Regions from separate parts of the Pseudarthrobacter leeuwenhoeki genome, predicted to be linked through region 1. Evidence: riboswitches for the same ligand, from Rfam matches in the RefSeq annotation. Region 1 holds a riboswitch; each other region holds the start of a gene.
The links. Region 1 has a riboswitch for cyclic di-AMP ahead of ACZYX4_RS10235 (aggregation-promoting factor C-terminal-like domain-containing protein). Riboswitches for the same ligand answer to the same signal wherever they lie in the genome.
Positions count from the first base shown of each region.

Region 1 (5,692 bases):
CTCGAACTCCCGGCGGCGCGCGGCTGCACCTACGTGCTGGGCCGGGACGACTTCGCCTGGGCGCTGACGCTCGGGTGCGACGCCGCCGAGGCGGCCGTCAGAGTGGTCGGCAGGCTCGGCGTGGACCGCGGCGAAATCACCTTGCTGGAGGAACAGGTGCTGCACACGCTCACCGAGGCCGCCGTCCCGATGGATCCCCGGCAGCTTAAAGAGGAACTCGGCGAATCCGTGCGGAGCCTCGGCGAGGAAGGCAAGCGGAAGGGCGCCACCACCACGCTGCCCACGGCCCTTGGCATCCTGCAGTCCCAGGGGCGGATCCGCCGCGTCCCGGCCACCGGCCGCCTCGACCAGCAGCGCTACGCCTACGAACTGTGGAACCTGCCGCCCAGCCCGCTCGACGATGACCAGGCCCGTATCGAACTGGTCCGCCGCTACCTGGGCTGGACCGGAGGGGCCACGTTCAAACAGTCGCAGTGGTTCACGGCCTTCACGGTGGCCCAGAGCAAGGAAGCGCTGGCTGCGGCCGGCGCGGTGGAGGTTCCCACCGCCGCCGGGGAGATGCTGTGGATGCTGCCCGACGACGTCGAGCAGCTCGCCGGCTTCCAGGAACCGGACGAGGAGCAGATCCAACTGCTCGCCGGAACGGACTCCCTCGCGCTGCTGCGCCGGAATGCCGCCGAACTGCTGGCCGAGGAGGACCGGCACGCGAACACCCCGGGTTCGCTGGCGCTGCAGGCGGATCTCCCGGACCATCCCATTCTCGACCGCGGCCGGATCATCGGGCTCTGGCAGTACGATCCCGGCAAGGAACGGATCGTGCCCTGGGTGTTCCAGGCCCCCACACCGGCGGTGACCCGGCGGATCGCCGAAGTCGAGGACTGGATCCGGGAGGACCTCGGTGACTTCCGGGCCTTCAGCCTCGATTCACCGGCCACCCGGCAAAAGCGGATCGATAACCTGGCGGCAGCCGCAACAGGCTCCGCCGCCGTCAGCTAGCGCCGTCAGCTAGCGCCTTCAGCCAGCGCCGGGAGTCAGCGCCGGGAGTCACCAGACGGGGGGAGCGGCGATGGCCAGGTCTCAGGCGCCGCGGTGCCCGGCAAAGAAGTCCTGCAGCAGCGCCGCGCATTCCTGCTCCCTGACCCCGCCGTACACTTCCACCCAGTGGTTGAGCCGGCGCTCGCGGAGGATGTCGAACACGGAGCCGGCGGCCCCGGCCTTCTCGTCCCAGGCACCGAACACCACCCGCGGAATCCGGGCCAGCACCACGGCCCCGGCGCACATGGCGCAGGGCTCCAGCGTCACCACCAGCGTGCAGTCCGCCAGCCGCCAGCCGTCACCGGCGCCCCCACCCTGTGCGCTGGATTCCTGCAGCCGAGCCGCAGCCTCGCGGATGGCCACCACCTCCGCGTGCGCCGTCGGGTCCCCGAGGGCCTCCCGTTCGTTGCGCCCGCTGCCGAGCACGGTGCCGTCGGGCCCGATGACGACGGCGCCGATCGGCACGTCCGCCGTGGCCAGCGCGGCACGCGCCTCGGTCAGGGCAAGGCCCATCCATTTGGCATGGCGGGGCTCGGGGGAAGTCATGGCTCAATGATAGTTTCGATGACTAAGCAAGCTGGGCAGTGAAGCTGCCGAAGACAACAATCGGGAGATGCCGTGAACACCGGGTCGGAGAGCTGGCTAACGCAGCATTGGGGAAAATGGGTGGTGCCCTACGCGGCGCTTTGGGCCACCATGGCCATTGGCGGCGTCGTAGTGCTGGTCCTGACGCTGTTGGGTGCCGAGGTCTATGAGGACGTGGTGGATGACGCCGGCCTGGCGAACCTGGACAAGCCCACCTTGGGGTGGATGGAACAGCTCCGCAGCCCCGGCCTCGACTCGTTCGTCACGGCATTCACCAACGTCGGCGGCGGGGTCGGGATGCCCATCCTGGCCAGCATCCTCACCGCGTGGCTCATCTGGACCAGCCGTACCTGGCGGCCCTTGATCCTGATCGGAGGTGCCGCAGCAGTCTCCGTGACCGCTACATCGCTGGGCAAGACACTGGTCGGCAGAACCCGCCCGGACCACTCCGACGCCGTCCCGCCCTACGAATCCTCGCCGTCGTTTCCGAGCGGCCACACGCTCAACACCACGGTAGTGATCGGGCTCGTGGTCTACCTGGCTTGTCTGCAGATCCAGGGCAGCGTAGCGCGGGTAAGCCTGATAGTGGCGGGTGCGTCCTTCATCTTCGCGATGGGCATGAGCAGGGTCTATCTGGGCCACCACTGGATGACCGATGTGATCATCGGATGGGTGCTGGGGCTGGCCTGGGTCGGCATCGTGATTCTGGCACACCGGCTCTTCCACGTGATCCGGCACCGGGAACACGCCGGCCCCGCACCCACCTTCGACAACCCCGCGCACCTGCACGACGGCGCCGCCCCCGGCAGTGCTCCAGGGGACAAGGGCGACGTCGGCGCCCGTGGCCCCACGGGCGGCCCCCCAGCCGCCGGGTGATAGTTTTGACCCATGCGCACTTTCGTTGTGGACCACCCGCTGGTCGCCCATAAGCTCACCGTTCTGCGGGACAAGAACACCCCGTCCCCGGTCTTCCGCCAGCTCACCGAGGAACTCGTCACGCTCCTGGCGTACGAGGCCACCCGCGACGTCCGCACCGAACCGGTGACCATCGAGACGCCGGTCAGCACCACCATTGGCACCGCATTTACCAAGCCCACCCCGCTGGTGGTTCCCATCCTCCGGGCCGGACTCGGCATGCTCGAGGGCATGACCAAGCTGGTCCCCACGGCCGAGGTCGGGTTCCTGGGCATGGCCCGCGATGAAGAGACCCTGGACATCATCACCTACGCGGAGCGTCTCCCCGAGGACCTTACCGACCGTCAGATCTTCGTCCTGGACCCCATGCTCGCGACCGGCGGCACGCTGCGCGAGGCCATCAAGTTCCTCTTTAAGCGCGGCGCTTCCGACGTCACCTGCATCTGCCTGCTGGCCGCCCCGGAAGGCCTGGCGAAGCTGGAGGAGGAGCTTGCCGACGCCAACGTGACGATCGTGCTCGCCTCGATCGACGAGAAGCTCAACGAGAAGTCCTACATCGTGCCGGGCCTGGGCGACGCCGGCGACCGCCTTTACGGCGTGGCCGGTTAAGTCAGCCGAACGGCACCGGACCTGCCCTGGTGGCCGGTTCGCGCGCGGCTCCGGCTGCTCGCTGGCTGTGCCAGGGGTTTAGTACCAGTTGTGGGCGTAGTGGAAGTTCAGGGCCCCACAGGGTGAGCCGTAGCGGTCCTTGACGTACTCCAGACCCCAGTTGATCTGGGTCCGGTAGTTCGTCCGGTAGTCCGCGCCCGCGCTGGCCATCTTCTCGGCCGGCAGCGACTGGACCACACCGTAGGCGCCGCTGCTCGGGTTCGTGGCGGTCGTCTCCCAATCCGATTCCTTGGTCCAGAGCTTCATGAGGCACGGCATCTGGCTCGGGGCCCAGCCATAGGAGCCCAACTGGCTCGCCGCGTACGCCTGGGCGCCGGCAGGGTCATCGATGGCAACGGGGGCCGGTGCAGGTGCCGGCACAGTCGCAGGTGCCGGGGCGGGCTCGGGAGCGGGGGCCGGGACAGCTGCCGGGGCCGGTGCTTCGGCCGGCGCGACCTCGGCCGGCTGGGCCGCGGCGTCGCCGGTGCCGGTGACGGCCTCACTCTCGACCCGGACACGCTCAAAATCAAGGTGCGTCAGCGGATCCGCCGAGGCGGCTGCCTGCGTGGAACTGCCGGCGTCGGCATTGCGCGCGGCCGTCTCGGACGCCTGGCCGGCGGCGCCGGCCCCCACGATCATCGCGCAGGCGGCAACAACAACGGCCGCCCGGCGGCCGGTCGAACCGGCGTGGCGGGCAAACCGGGCCAAGGCTGAAGCGGGCCTGGCCGGCTCGGCGCCGTGGCCCGACAGCTTGGAGCCGGTTGAGTTTGCGGCGTCGTCAGGGCCCGATTGTGCCTTGGAGTTAGTCATGAGTGCCTCTCAACGCCTGCGGAGTTAGCTGTCGGGTTCGGATGAGGTCACCCGGCCGCACGGAATCTCACGTGTCGGCTTCACCCCAAGGGCGCAATGTGCAAAAAATGCCCGGGAACTCTGGGTCCCCCGCCTCTGCCTGTCCAGCGGAATCCGGGAGGCGGCAGAGCGTGGCGTACATCCGGACATGCGGCCCCAGTGATGGCCGCACTTAAAAACCGTACAGGAGTTGAACAGACAAGTTACAGTTTGGTAACAAGCATCACTGCGTCGGCGGGGCGGCTTGCGCCCTGACCAGCGACGGCTTGACTTCGGGCGGCGCCGGAGCCTCCGGCAGCCGAACGGTGAACTCGGTCCGGCCGGGCACCGAGGCCACACTGACAGTCCCGCCATGGGCCTCGACAATCGACTGCACGATCGACAATCCCAGCCCGCTGGTGCCCTCGGTGGAGGCCGTCGTTGCAGGGGGCGTTGTTGTGGCGCCCCCTGAGGATGCCCCGGGCGGCCGCGGCGGGTGCAGCGGACGCCGCGGAAGGGCCCTGCCGGTTGCCGGCGTCGTGAGTGCTGCCGGATTCTTGCGGGAAGCGTCCGCGCGCGTGAAGCGGGCAAAGACACGGTCCACGAACCCGGGGGCAATCCCGGGGCCGTTGTCCGTCACGGTCACCTCGGCATGTCCGTCCGGGGATCGCTTCACACCGGTCACCACGGTCGTGCCGGGGCCCGTGTGTTTGCGCGCGTTGGAGAGCAGGTTGACCAGCACCTGATGCAGCTGGCTCGCGTCCCCGCGAACCACCACAGGCTCTTCCGGGAGCTCCAAGTGCCAGACCCGGTCCGGGGCCATGACCTTCTCGTCACTGACCGTCTCGATGGCCAACTGGGTGAGATCCACGTCGCTGAGCTTGAGCGGCTGGCCCTCATCCAGCCGCGCGAGCAGGAGCAGATCCTCCACCAGGGTCGTCATACGTTCGGACTGGCTCTGCACCCGGGCCAGGGACTTCTGGCCGTCGGGGGTGAAATGTTCGGTCATCCGCATCAGCTCGGTATAGCCGCGGATGGCGGTCAGGGGAGTACGCAGTTCGTGCGAGGCATCCGCGACGAACTGGCGGACCTTCATCTCGCTCTTCTGCCGAGCTTCCAGGGCATTGGAGACGTTGTCCAGCATCATGTTCAGGGCATGGCCCACGCTGCCCACCTCGGTTTCCGGATGCGCTGCGGACGCCGGCACCCGCACAGCAAGTCCCACCTCTCCGGCGTCGAGCGGCAGCCGCGCAACCTGCGTTGCCACCTCGGAGAGCTGATCGAGCGGCTTCATGGTCCGGCGGATCAGTGCCGTCCCGGCCAGTCCGATGACCAGGAGCCCGCCGGCGGACACGAGCACCATGGTCCAGACCATGGTGGCAAGCGTGGTCTGCTTCTCCGCGAGCGGCAGGCCGGTGACGATCACGTCGCCGCCCGCCTCGGCGGCAACCAGCCGGTAGGCTCCGGCGGACAGGGTCCGGTCCACCGGCTCGAGCCACGGGGTGAGCTCCAGGAGCACTTCGTCGTCTTCGTCGGTGAGGGATTCCCGGGTGGCGTCCTCGGAGAGGAAGCCGGCGCTGCGGACCGAATCGTCATGGATTCGCGCGTTCAGGGTGCCGATGGCCAGGCCCCGCGCCTCAAGGGGGTCGGAGCGGCCGGAGCGGCCGGACTCGCGGGCACG
Region 1 covers NZ_JBVAYY010000009.1:164,578-170,269, forward strand. Annotated here, with positions in the region: gene ACZYX4_RS10215 (DNA glycosylase AlkZ-like family protein) at 1-996, shown strand, start outside; gene ACZYX4_RS10220 (nucleoside deaminase) at 1,078-1,581, opposite strand; gene ACZYX4_RS10225 (phosphatase PAP2 family protein) at 1,702-2,496, shown strand; gene upp (uracil phosphoribosyltransferase) at 2,509-3,144, shown strand; gene ACZYX4_RS10235 (aggregation-promoting factor C-terminal-like domain-containing protein) at 3,223-3,993, opposite strand; cyclic di-AMP (ydaO/yuaA leader) riboswitch at 3,995-4,152, opposite strand; gene ACZYX4_RS10240 (sensor histidine kinase) at 4,256-5,692, opposite strand, start outside.

Region 2 (5,692 bases), on a different contig from region 1:
CGCTGGTGTGGAAAGCTACTTCTTCAGCTCGCCCACCACGAAGTCGATGCACTCCAGCAGCGCCGACACATCGTCCGGCTCGATCGCCACGAAGGTCGCGATGCGGAGCTGGTTGCGGCCCAGCTTGCGGTACGGCTCGGTGTCGACGATGCCGTTGGTGCGGAGCACCTTCGCGATCGCCGCGGCGTCGACGGAGTCATCGAAGTCAATCGTCGCGATGACGTTGGAGCGTTCCTCAGCCTTCGCCACGAAGGGGGTGGCGTACTCCGAGGCCTCGGCCCAGCGGTAGATGCGGCCGGCCGAATCCGCCGTCCGTGCCGAGGCGAAGTCCAGTCCGCCGTTCGCGTTGAGCCACTGCACCTGGGCATCGAGGGTGACGAGCGTGGCCAGGGCCGGAGTGTTGTAGGTCTGGTTCAGCCGTGAGTTGTCAATCGCCGTCTGGAGGTCCAGGAAGTCCGGGATCCAGCGGCCGCCGGCCTTGATCCGCGCCGCACGTTCCAGCGCCGCCGGGGAGAACAGGCCGAGCCACAGGCCTCCGTCGGAGGCAAAGTTCTTCTGCGGGGCGAAGTAGTAGACGTCCGCTTCCGCGACGTCGACATCCAGCCCGCCGGCAGCCGATGTGGCGTCAACCAGGACGAGGGAGCCTGCATCGGCGCCGGCCACACGCTGGACGGGGGCGGCAACGCCGGTGGACGTCTCGTTCTGCGGCCAGGCGTAAACATCGACGCCGGCCTCGGCTTTGGCCGCCGGGCGGGTGCCCGGTTCGGACTTGATGATTGAGGAGTCCGCAAGGAACGGTGCCTTGTTGGTGGCGGAGGCGAACTTCGAGCCAAACTCGCCAAAGGACAAGTGCTGGGCCTTGTTCTCCACCAGACCGAAGCTGGCGATGTCCCAGAATGCCGTCGATCCGCCGACGCCCAGGATGACTTCGTAGCCCTCGGGGGCGCGGAAGAACTGGCTGAGCCCGTTCCGGACCGATCCCACCAGGTTCTTGACCGGCGCCTGGCGGTGGGAGGTTCCCAGCAGCTGGGACGCGGCGGCGAGGGCCTCCATCTGCTCCGGGCGGACCTTGGACGGTCCGGCACCGAAGCGACCGTCCTTGGGCAGGAGGTTTGCGGGAATCGTGATGCTGGTGTCGCTCACAGTGGCTCCAATTTTCGGCTGGTACAAAAGTGTGGCTCGGTAGGTCGCCCGGCAGCGTGGCTGCAGCGGAGCCTTGCGTTTCATTCTGCCTGACTGCCCCGCGGGGGAGGCAAAAGAGACCGTCACAGTCCGGTCACTGAGATTATCCGGAGTAATTCAAAATAGGCTAAGCTGGCCTGCGAACGTACGGCGGACCGCGCCAGGGCGCCTGCAGCATGCGGTACGGCGGGAAATGCGCAAGGACGGCGCTCGAGGAGCTGAGCTGAATGACGGATCTGATCGATACAACCGAGATGTATCTTCGGACCATTCTGGAACTTGAAGAAGAAAACATCGTCGCACTCCGCGCCCGCATCGCCGAACGGCTGCGCCACTCCGGCCCCACCGTCTCCCAGACTATCGGCCGGATGGAACGCGACGGGCTGGTGGTTGTTTCCGGCGACCGCCACCTGGAACTGACGGAAACCGGCCGGAAGCGTGCCATTGAAGTCATGCGCAAGCACCGCCTTGCCGAGCGGCTGCTGGCTGACGTGATCGGGCTCGACTGGGCCTACGTCCATGAGGAAGCCTGCCGCTGGGAGCACGTCATGAGTGAGCGGGTCGAGCGGCGGATCTTCGAACTGCTGAACCACCCCACTGTCTCTCCCTATGGCAACCCGATTCCGGGCCTCGCGGAGCTAGGCGGACCGCCTTCCCAGCCGTACGCCGATGGCGCTATTAACCTGCTGGAGGCCATGGCCGGCTACGGGCCGGATTCCCGGGTCAGGATCAACCGGCTCGCCGAGCCCATCCAGGTCGAACCGGAACTGCTCGTCCAGCTTGATGAGGGCGGCATCCGCCCCGGCGCACTGGTTTCGCTGGAGCGCGTGGGGGAGTACATCTCGGTGCGAGTGCCCGACATCGAAGGCGCCCTGGAGCTCCCGCCCGAGGTGGCGGGCCACGTTTTTGTGACCGTCGGTTAACGAGCGCTCACCGGGCAGCTCGTGGGACCTCCCATGAGTTGTGCACAGGTAGATAACGGATTTATCACTGGACGGCTTAATCGCCTATAGTTGGACACTAGTACCGATACCAAACCGTTATCTGATCCGAGCCGAGCTCTGCCAGCGGATCAGTTGCAGAATCACCTTCTGGCAGGGGCGGGGGAACCACTTCCGGCTGTTCAGCAGCCTTGGGGTGAAGTCCGTCAGCGGCAAGCAACTCCATCGAGGAACTACTTTGATACCTCTGTGCCTGGATGCTTGTCACGGCGGACCGGGTCTTTGATCTCTCTGACCCGAATCCGACAGCTAACTCCGCAGGCTCTCCAGAGAGGAACCTTTTTTGACCACCCAGATCGACAGGGGCCGCCGCCGTGCGACAGGTCCCGCTCCGGAGCCGCGTCCGGCCGCCGCCACACCCGCGGACCGGCCCCGTGACGCGCTCCGCGATGAACGCAGAGACCGCCGCAGCCCGTTCCGCCAGGTAACGGACTTCGCCGCCGCCAGTGGCGTGGGGCAAAAGGCCGGCATCGCACTGGCTGCCACGGGACTGGTCCTTACCGTCACCGTCCCCGCCACGAGCCCTGTTATGGCCACAGACACCGGGTCAACGGCCGCAGTCATCCCTGCCGCAGTCCAGCCGGATATCACCGCCGCCGACGTCAAAATTGACTTCAACCGCACCGCCGTCACCACCCGGAATGACCCGGACGGCAAGCTTAAGCAGCTGCTGAGCGCCCAGTCGGCCGGCTCCATTGCCCCTGCAGCCTCCTCGGGCAGCCTCGGGGCGCCCTTGGTAGAGCTGAAGAAGTCGTCCCCCTTCGGATACCGCGTCAGCCCCATCACCGGCGGCTCCGGGGAGTTCCACCGCGGCCAGGACTTTTCGGTCCAATGCGGCACCGACGTCATTGCGGCCGCAAGTGGCACCGTGACCTTCACAGGATGGCATCCCTACGGCGGCGGAAACCGTGTGGTGATTGACCACGGCAACGGCTTGGAGACCACCTATAACCACTTGTCCTCCGCCGGCGTCCAGGTGGGCCAGCAGGTCGACCGCGGCTCTGTCGTGGCGATGAGCGGCACCACGGGCGCCTCCACGGGCTGCCACCTTCACTTCGAGGTCATGGTCAACGGCGAAGTCGTCGACCCGACCGGCTGGCTGTAACCGAGCTGATGGGACACTCTCGCATTCTCACGGCACTCCGTGATCTGAATGTGACATAGAGCCCCAACTGCTGTACCGTTTGTCCCACGCCAACTTTTCCGAAGTTGGCGCTCTTGAGTGGATTGCCTAGCTCTGCCACCGCTCAAGGTCCGTTCGCATTACATCGTCTGGCAGGGGCGGGGGAACCAATTTTGGCCTTCGAAAGAAGGCCTTGGGGTTAAGTCGCAAAGCTTCCCAGGAAGCAGCGCGGCCGGGTGACTCCCATCCGAATCCGACAGCTCACCTCGCAGGCATTGGGAGAGGCTACTTTCGTGTCTTCACGCCACAATGCTGCGCGTCACCGCGCTTGCGCGGCTCTTACGAGCCCGCTGAAATCCAACCTCCGTGTTGCCCTTTTTGGTGCCCGGAACGGATCTCACACCGCCGACTCGATCTCTGCTGAGTCCGGCCCGCAGGCCATGCACCTGCAAGCAGTTCCCGCTATTGGCGCGTCTTCGCAGTACACCCTTCGCTAAGTAACCCATTTCGGGGCGATCCGGCGTACCCCCAAGATGCCGGAGCGTCCTCAGCCCGCGCCCTAAAAGCGCGGACCCAGGATCACGAAAGAGAGAACTTAATGACTAGTGCAAACGCACGGCACCGCGCCGAGGTCACCAAGACCAGCTCACTGGCCGCTATTGCCAAATCCCTCGGCGACAACGCCGGCGGCATGGGTCGCCAGGCCGCGGTTATCGCTGCTGCCTCCGGTCTCGTCCTGACCAGCGGTATCGGAGCCAACGCTGCTGAGGCCAACGTTCAGCGCGATTCCACCTCCGCTTCCACCCTCGAAGTCCAGTCAGCCGCCCCGGCGACCATCTCGGCTGCTTCGACCATCGCGATCTCCTTCGAGAAGCCGGCTGTCACCACCACCCCGGCTCCCGTCGTCGAGGCCCCGAAGCCTGTTGTGAAGGTCCAGGAGGCTTCCACAGCCAACCCGGCCAAGACCGCCAGCACCAAGGTCGCAGCCCCGGCTGCCCCCGCAGCCCCGGCTGCCCCCGCCCCCAAGGCTGCTCCGGCTGCCCCGGCCAAGGCTGCTCCGGCTGCCCCGGCCAAGGCTGCTCCGGCTGCCAAGGTTGCTCCGGCCGCCAGCACCCCGGCTCCGGCCGCCGCCGGCGTCAAGGGCGCCACGATCGCTGCTGCCGCTTACGCCCAGCTCGGTGTTGGCCAGGACTGCACCAGGCTCGCCACGAACTCGCTGGCTGCCGCGGGCATCAACTTCCACGGCTGGCCGGCAGGTTACCTGGCCCTCGGCCGCACTGTGAGCGCCGCCGCGGCACAGCCGGGCGACCTCGCCTACTACGCGAACGGCGGCGCGGGCCTGGCCCACATCGCTGTTTATGTCGGTAACGGCAAGGCTGTTCACGGCGGATGGAACGGCGGAACCACGTCCCTGCAGAGCGTCAACGTCGGCTCCGGCCCGGTCTTCATCCGCGTCGGCTAGGACAACAGCTGTAAGCAACACCGGGGACCCCTGCCATTGGGCAGGGGTCCTTTGCGTTGCCAGAACGTGAACTTCAGCGGATGCGGGTCGGGGCGGGAAAAAAGATTCGGTGAATTGGCATCCCCGTGTTTACTCTTGTTTTGTCGATCCATAGCCCGACCATGCAGAGGGCAGCCGGCCCTCGTGCCCCTGGCGGGTGCGGCCGTGAAGAGGTATGCGGATGCGCACACTCGTTCTGAATGCTGGATATGAACCGCTGGCGGTTGTGACCTTCCGCCGGGCGCTCGTCCTTGTGCTGGCCGGAAAGGCCAGTGTCGTGGCGGAAGGCGGCGATCCCGTCGTCGGGCCGCACGACGTCCTGGGCCGTCCGTCGGTGATTCTGTTGAATCGATACATCAGGCCCCGGTATAACACCGTGACGGCGGTGAGCCGCCGCGGGGTGCTCCGCCGGGACGGACACCGCTGCGCCTATTGCGGCAAAGCCGCCCACACCATCGATCATGTCCAGCCCAAATCCAGGGGCGGTGCGGAGTCCTGGGAAAACCTCGTCGCTGCCTGCCTGCGGTGCAACAACGCCAAAGGTGACCACACCCCGGGGGAAATGGGGTGGAAGCTCGGCTTCAGCCCCGCGCCGCCCAAGGGCACGACCTGGCAAATCAAGGAGCTGGAGAAGCCGACGCCTGCCTGGGACCCTTTCCTCCTGCCGGAATCCGCCGCTTGACACGGCGCACCCCGGCCGCTGCGCCCGGACAGCACCCATAGCCAGTTAGGCTGGACCGGTGGAATTCGACGCTGTCATTCTTGCCGGGGGCCGGTCGTCCCGGTTGGGAGGCGTGCCCAAATCGGGTCTGATGCACGACGGCGTCACCCTCCTGGAGCGCGCCCTGCAGGCCGCGCGCGGTGCGGCCGCCGTCGCCGTCGTCG
Region 2 covers NZ_JBVAYY010000005.1:47,071-52,762, forward strand. Annotated here, with positions in the region: gene serC (phosphoserine transaminase) at 16-1,143, opposite strand; gene ACZYX4_RS05595 (metal-dependent transcriptional regulator) at 1,410-2,105, shown strand; cyclic di-AMP (ydaO/yuaA leader) riboswitch at 2,250-2,462, shown strand; gene ACZYX4_RS05600 (M23 family metallopeptidase) at 2,467-3,288, shown strand; cyclic di-AMP (ydaO/yuaA leader) riboswitch at 3,426-3,595, shown strand; gene ACZYX4_RS05605 (NlpC/P60 family protein) at 3,905-4,768, shown strand; gene ACZYX4_RS05610 (HNH endonuclease) at 4,989-5,489, shown strand; gene mobA (molybdenum cofactor guanylyltransferase) at 5,548-5,692, shown strand, end outside.
Region 2: it holds a riboswitch for cyclic di-AMP, as region 1 does, so the genes downstream of both, ACZYX4_RS05600 (M23 family metallopeptidase) here and ACZYX4_RS10235 (aggregation-promoting factor C-terminal-like domain-containing protein) in region 1, are expected to answer to the same signal.

Region 3 (5,692 bases), on a different contig from region 1:
TCCATTTAACCTGGCTCCTGCCCTCCGCGCCAAGTAACGCGTATCCGGCGTTCAACGATCCAACGTCCAGAGAACAGAATCGCTCTCTTCTGCTTCGCCGGACAGAGTCCAAAGTCATCACCCGTGACGAAGGCCCTACAGCGCCGCGACTGCCCGTCCCGGGTTCTCCCTGATCGCCCTCATCTGCGCAGGGTACGAAAAGAGACCATCCAGAAAGACTCATGGCTGAGCGCTGAAAAGCGGCACGTCCACTACCTTAACCAGTTCACCGCCCGGGAATATGTTGACCGGACTGAGGCTGTTAGCCGATTTGTCGTGACGGTCGGGAATGGTCGCTGGTTCGCTTCGGGAAAGGGTCCCGCTGCGTGCGGGAGAATGTCCCCATGAGCGATGCGGGCGATTTCATGGATTTCGCGCTTCAGCGTGAGTCGTCGTGGAGCCGCGCCGTGGACGCCGAAGCACGTTACGGCGGCGGGCACCGTTATTACGGTGCCTCCGTCGGAGCCGTGCGCGGAACGGTCCGAGATGCCCTCCGCCGCCACCCGGGGCTGACGCACGATGACATCACCGCCCTCAGCACCGAGTTGTGGGAGGTGCCCGTCTTCGAAAGCCGACTCGCCGGCGTCGTGCTGCTCCAATCCAGCGTCGGCCTGCTGACGAACCTGGACCTGACCCGGATCGAGGGCTTCGTGCGGAGCGCACGGCTGGGCGCCCTCGTCGATCCGCTCGCCATCGACGTCGTTGGTCCCCTGCTCGAGGGGCTCGACGTCGTCGGCAGGGTGCGCGCGGACAGTGTCCTGGACCGGTGGGTGCGGGATCCCGACGGCTGGCTGCGCCGTGCCGCCCTGCTGTCCCCGCTGCGCGTGCTCCGTGCCGGCGCGGGGGACTGGCCCCGGTTCGTGCGCCACGCCCGTCTCGTTCTGGCGTCTTCGCCGCAGCGGAACCACGAGGACGACGACGGCGCGATCGCCGCAGGGGCGGTTTCCCTCGTGCTCGCCGAGACGGCCAGACACCGCCCGGACCTGGGATTCTGACCCGGCGAATACTGCGCGGCATTGTCTCTTCACCCGGCTGCTGCTTTGCGGCGTTCGAATTCTATCTACCGTCAATTTTTCAGTCTCTATTCCCGTCGGCGGCTCATCTACCATCTCAACAAAATGGTCCGCGAGATAACGGGTTCAACAGTGCGGGTAACCACCAATTCCCGCAGACTGCCGTACCCGGATAAGCACCCCTTTTGGGTTCCGCCAGAGGCGCAGCAACAAACGGAGCAGCCCGGTCTGATGGCAGGAACAGTCCGCCCACGTATTCTCTGACGGCAACGCTGCACGGCAGTGTTGCCGTTCAAAGCGTTTGCCGTGGCAGTCCCCCCTATTATTTATTCCCGCGTCATATGTCTGTGGCGCAATCAAATGACGTCTGCAATAAGTCAAAGTTCCGCCGGAGATTCGGAATCGGAGGGTTACGCGGACCTGCTGCCGGGTCGGGATCCGGCCCGGCTTCCCGGCCGGCGTTCCACCACGGCATAGGCCTTTTCGTCGAAGAACTCCCAGTCGGTGACCACCATAAAGCCGAGTGCGTCCACGCGGTCGTTCAGGACGTGCACGTCGAAGCCACCGTCGCGAGGCTCAGCGTCCCAGGTGGAGACGTGGACTTCCCCGTTTTCCAGCACGAGCAGTTCGGTGTTGACACTGAAGTCCTCCGGCGGCTGAGTGCTCAGCTGGCAGATGGCGATGCAGTGCCTGATGGGGTCGGGACTGTTCATTTTCGGGCCTCCGCTTCGGGTGAACGGTGATGGCATCATCCTATGCCCGGGGCAGCGTCCGGCCAGTGCCCGGGCCGGTCGGCGTGCCTGTCAAAGCCCGCTCACCACAGTCTGCCGTTGCCTCGATGTGACACTCCGTGATCAGTCCGTTACCGTTGTTAGGTGCCTGTTGTTTCGAGACGGGCTCTCCCCAGCCGATTGCCTAACTCTGCCGCGGCCAGGGGATAACTCGCAGCAACGTCCGGCAGAGACGGGGAAACCAATTTTGACCCGCTGTTCTCCAGGGGTCTTGGGGTGAAGCCGCACGGCCCGTCATGATCGGGCCAGCGTGCGGCCGGGTGCCTCCCATCCGAATCCGACAGCTCACCTCGCAGGCATTGGGAGAGGCTCCTTTAATGACTTTTAGCAATACTCGTGCGCCCAAAAACGCCGACCTTCGCAGCAAACGCCGCACCGCCGGCACCATCGGCCGCCAGGCAGCCGTCCTCGTTGCCACTTCCGGAATGGTGCTCAGCGGCGCTTTGGCTGCGAACGCAGCCGATGCACCGACTGAGCTCGTCTCCGCACCGGCAGCATCCGTTGACGTCCAGGGCCAGGTCTCCGCGCCGGTCATGGCGGATTCCGCCGTCCAGATCACGTTCGAGCGCCCGGCCGTTGCGACTGCCCCGGCTCCCGTGGTCGAGGCACCCAAGCCCGTAGCTGCTCCGAAGGCCCCGGCAGCCAAGGCCCCGGCAGCACCCGCGCCGGCAGCACCCCCCGCTGCCGCCGCGAAGGCGACCGTGAAGGTCCAGGCCGCACCCGCCCCTGCCGCTGCCCCGGCAGCCGGTGGAGTGAACGCCACGCTGCTGGCCGTAGCGTACGGCCAGATCGGCATCACGCAGGACTGCACCGCGGTAGTGGAGAAGGGCCTGAACGCCGCCGGCATCCCGGTCGGTGACATTGGCCCGATGGCATTCATGAAGTATGGCAAAGTCGTCGCTGCTCCCCAGCCCGGCGACATCATTGTCCAGTCCGGCCACGTCGCCATCTACGCCGGCAACGGCCAGGCAATCAGCGGCGGAATGAACGGCGTCAACTCCACGATCACGCACCCGCTGTCCTGGCTGACCGCCACCGGCCCCGTGACGTTCGTCCGCGCCGGCTAGCAGGACCGCTTTCAGCACGTCGAAGGCCGGTCGATCGGTTGCCTTGGGGGCAGCTGATCACCGGCCTTCTGCGCGCCCGGCGTCCGGCTTCGTTGCATACCGCAGCAGCACGACGCCGTTGCCGAACGTCCGGCTCTCCAGCAGCCGCAGCGCCGTCATCGCATCCGTCCCCTGGAAAAGGGGCGTGCCCCGTCCGATCAGTACCGGGTGCACATAGATCCGGTACTCGTCGATCAGCCCGAGCCGCCTGAACGACGCGGACAGATTGGCGCCGCCCAGCGCCAGGTCACCGCCGGGCTGTTCCCTGAGCCTCGCGACGTCCTCGGCGACGACGTCGCGCACCACCTCGGTATTCCAGCCGGCCGACGCCAGGGTCCTGGAGTAGACGATTTTGGGCATGTCCCGCCAGATCCCCGCGAACTCGGTCATCGGGGCAGGGGTTGAGGGGTCCTCGTCCGCCGTCGGCCAGAAGCCGGCCATCAGCTCATAGGTGACGCGGCCGTCCAGGAAAGCGCCCATGGTCCGGAGCTCGTCGTTGAAGTGGCGGTGCAGTTCGTCATCGACCCGGTGCCAGCTCAGGTCCCGCTCCGGACCCTCAAAGAATCCGTCCAGGGATACCTGCATCATCAGAATGACCTTGCGCATGGCGGGCTCCCTCGCTTCACTGCGGGACGGGGTTCCAGCATACGCCGAGCCCGGCAGCCGCGGCAGGGGAGGGCAGTCCGATGCCGGAATCACGCAGGAGGACCTGGCCCAGCAGGACCGCAGAGATCCCTGTAGTTTTGGCGGATCAGTAGGCACCTATCTGCACTGCTTTTCGGTCCGAACGTCACCTTTGCATGGCGCGACGCGGTTCGAACGAAGCAGTCAATCAGCTACACGCTGAGCGCCTCGATCATGCCTACCGACGAACGGACGGACCTGCTCTCGCGCCACAGTCTGCGGTGGGTCACAGCGCACGATGTGATCTGGGACCCGCCAAATAGTCGCTTCAGCGCCGTCGTGCAAACTGCCCGTCGTCTTTCGTTGAACAGCCTGGACTCACGGGTAGGTCGGTATCGCGATGTACTGGTTAATGTTCGTGGACTGGAAGGTCGAGAACTTCAGTGTCGTTTGGTCGCCTGCCGGATCTCCGACCACGACGGTTTCATTGGGGGAATTCACGCCCAGCAATGCGTAGGCGTGGTTGGATACCAGCTTGCCGTCGTCGTTGGAGGTTCCAAGAGTTACGAGGCCGTTTGTGAAGTCCTGCTGCATCTGCGCAAAGCTCACGCCCGTCATCGGACCGCCGGGGTTGCGGTCGACGGCCACCTTGCCGGTGATGGCATAGCCGATGGCGCGAACGCTCGCCGGCCGGGTTACTGCACGTTTCATCGTTCAGGCTTTTTTTGGGCGAACCGCGTCAGTGTCGGGGTCCGCCGGGTCCGGGTCGTCGTAGCTGAGTCCCATATGCCAAGGCTACGCCCGCATCTGTTTCGGTCAAAAGGCCAGTTCCAGCGCCAGCGGTAGGATTCCCGGCACTGCCGCGACCCTGATCGGAGGGTCGGCGGAACTGCTCGACTTCCTGATCCCGCTCTGGGGCGGCACCCGGCTGGGCCTTGCGCCAAGCGCGATCGGAGCTCTTGTCGCCGTCGAGCTCGTCATCTCGGTGATCGCACGTCCAATTTCCGGTTGGCTGGTCGACACGCGGGTGCGGACGAGGGTCGCGGCAGCCGGCGCCCTGCTGCACGCGGTGAGCTGCATCGGCTACGCCCTCGCGACATCACTTCCAAGCGCCTTCGCCGCAGCTGGTGTAGGCGGTGTGGGCGGCGCGTTCTTCTGGATCGCCGCCCGGGCGCTCGCAGTCGAGGACCTTGACCGTGACTCCGGTTCCCTGGCCGGACTGCTGTCGTCCGAAGCGCTAGGATCGTGGTTTTCTGGATTCCAGCGATGGTCCTGCTGCAGCTGATCGGCTTCGGTGGGGTTTTCGGGACCCTCGCCGTTGTCTGTAGCGTCGCGGCGGTCCTGTTGCTCCGCGTGCCGCGGTTCCTGCCGCCACCGCAGGAGCGGCCACCGGGCGGGATCAGGGGCGATGGAAAGCGCCTCGCCCCGCTGCTGCTCGCCGCGCTGGTGACGGCAGTCGCCGAGGCTGGCGTGTCACTGCTTTTGCTGCTGCACCTGCAGAACGCGCTCGGACTCGAGGTTTACCAGATTGCACTGATCTACCTGCCCGGCGGCATCGTGCTCACCGTGATGCCCCGGGTCTTGCACGGCTTCGTTGAACGTCGTGGCCGACGTGCGGGATATGTCATCGCATCGGTCGCGTCGGCACTGACGGCGTCAGGTCTCGCCTTCACGCCCAGTCCGCTTGTGATCGCCGCACTCTGGGTACTGACCAGTGCCTCCTGGGCCATCTTGCTGCCGATCCAGCGGGCAGTTGTGGCCGAGGTGAACGGGCACCGGGTGGGCCGCGGGTTGAGCCTTCTGACCAACGCCGAGATGCTCGGCGCCGCGGCTGGGTCGCTGCTCGCAGGGCCGCTGTATGAGGGTGGATCGTGGCAGCTGTCATGCCTGATCTTCGCGGGTATTATCCTCAGCGGGACCGTCCTGGGCCCGCTTGCGCTCACGCGGCTGGGCGTGCGCGACCGACCGGATCCAGACGTGGCGGTCTTGAACAGCGCCTAGCGAGGCTCCCTCCACCGGAGCAGGCGCACTTCCGGGTCCTGGCCGGCCCCGGGTGGCGACGCTCCAGCCCAGTTACTCGGTGCCTCACCCCGGTTCCACCCCGAAGAACCGCGGAATG
Region 3 covers NZ_JBVAYY010000022.1:32,418-38,109, forward strand. Annotated here, with positions in the region: gene ACZYX4_RS16370 (hypothetical protein) at 1-5, opposite strand, end outside; gene ACZYX4_RS16375 (DNA alkylation repair protein) at 384-1,034, shown strand; gene ACZYX4_RS16380 (hypothetical protein) at 1,463-1,765, opposite strand; cyclic di-AMP (ydaO/yuaA leader) riboswitch at 1,986-2,156, shown strand; gene ACZYX4_RS16385 (C40 family peptidase) at 2,161-2,910, shown strand; gene ACZYX4_RS16390 (dihydrofolate reductase family protein) at 2,968-3,555, opposite strand; gene ACZYX4_RS16395 (hypothetical protein) at 3,952-4,284, opposite strand; gene ACZYX4_RS16400 (MFS transporter) at 4,478-4,858, shown strand; gene ACZYX4_RS16405 (MFS transporter) at 4,840-5,574, shown strand.
Region 3: it holds a riboswitch for cyclic di-AMP, as region 1 does, so the genes downstream of both, ACZYX4_RS16385 (C40 family peptidase) here and ACZYX4_RS10235 (aggregation-promoting factor C-terminal-like domain-containing protein) in region 1, are expected to answer to the same signal.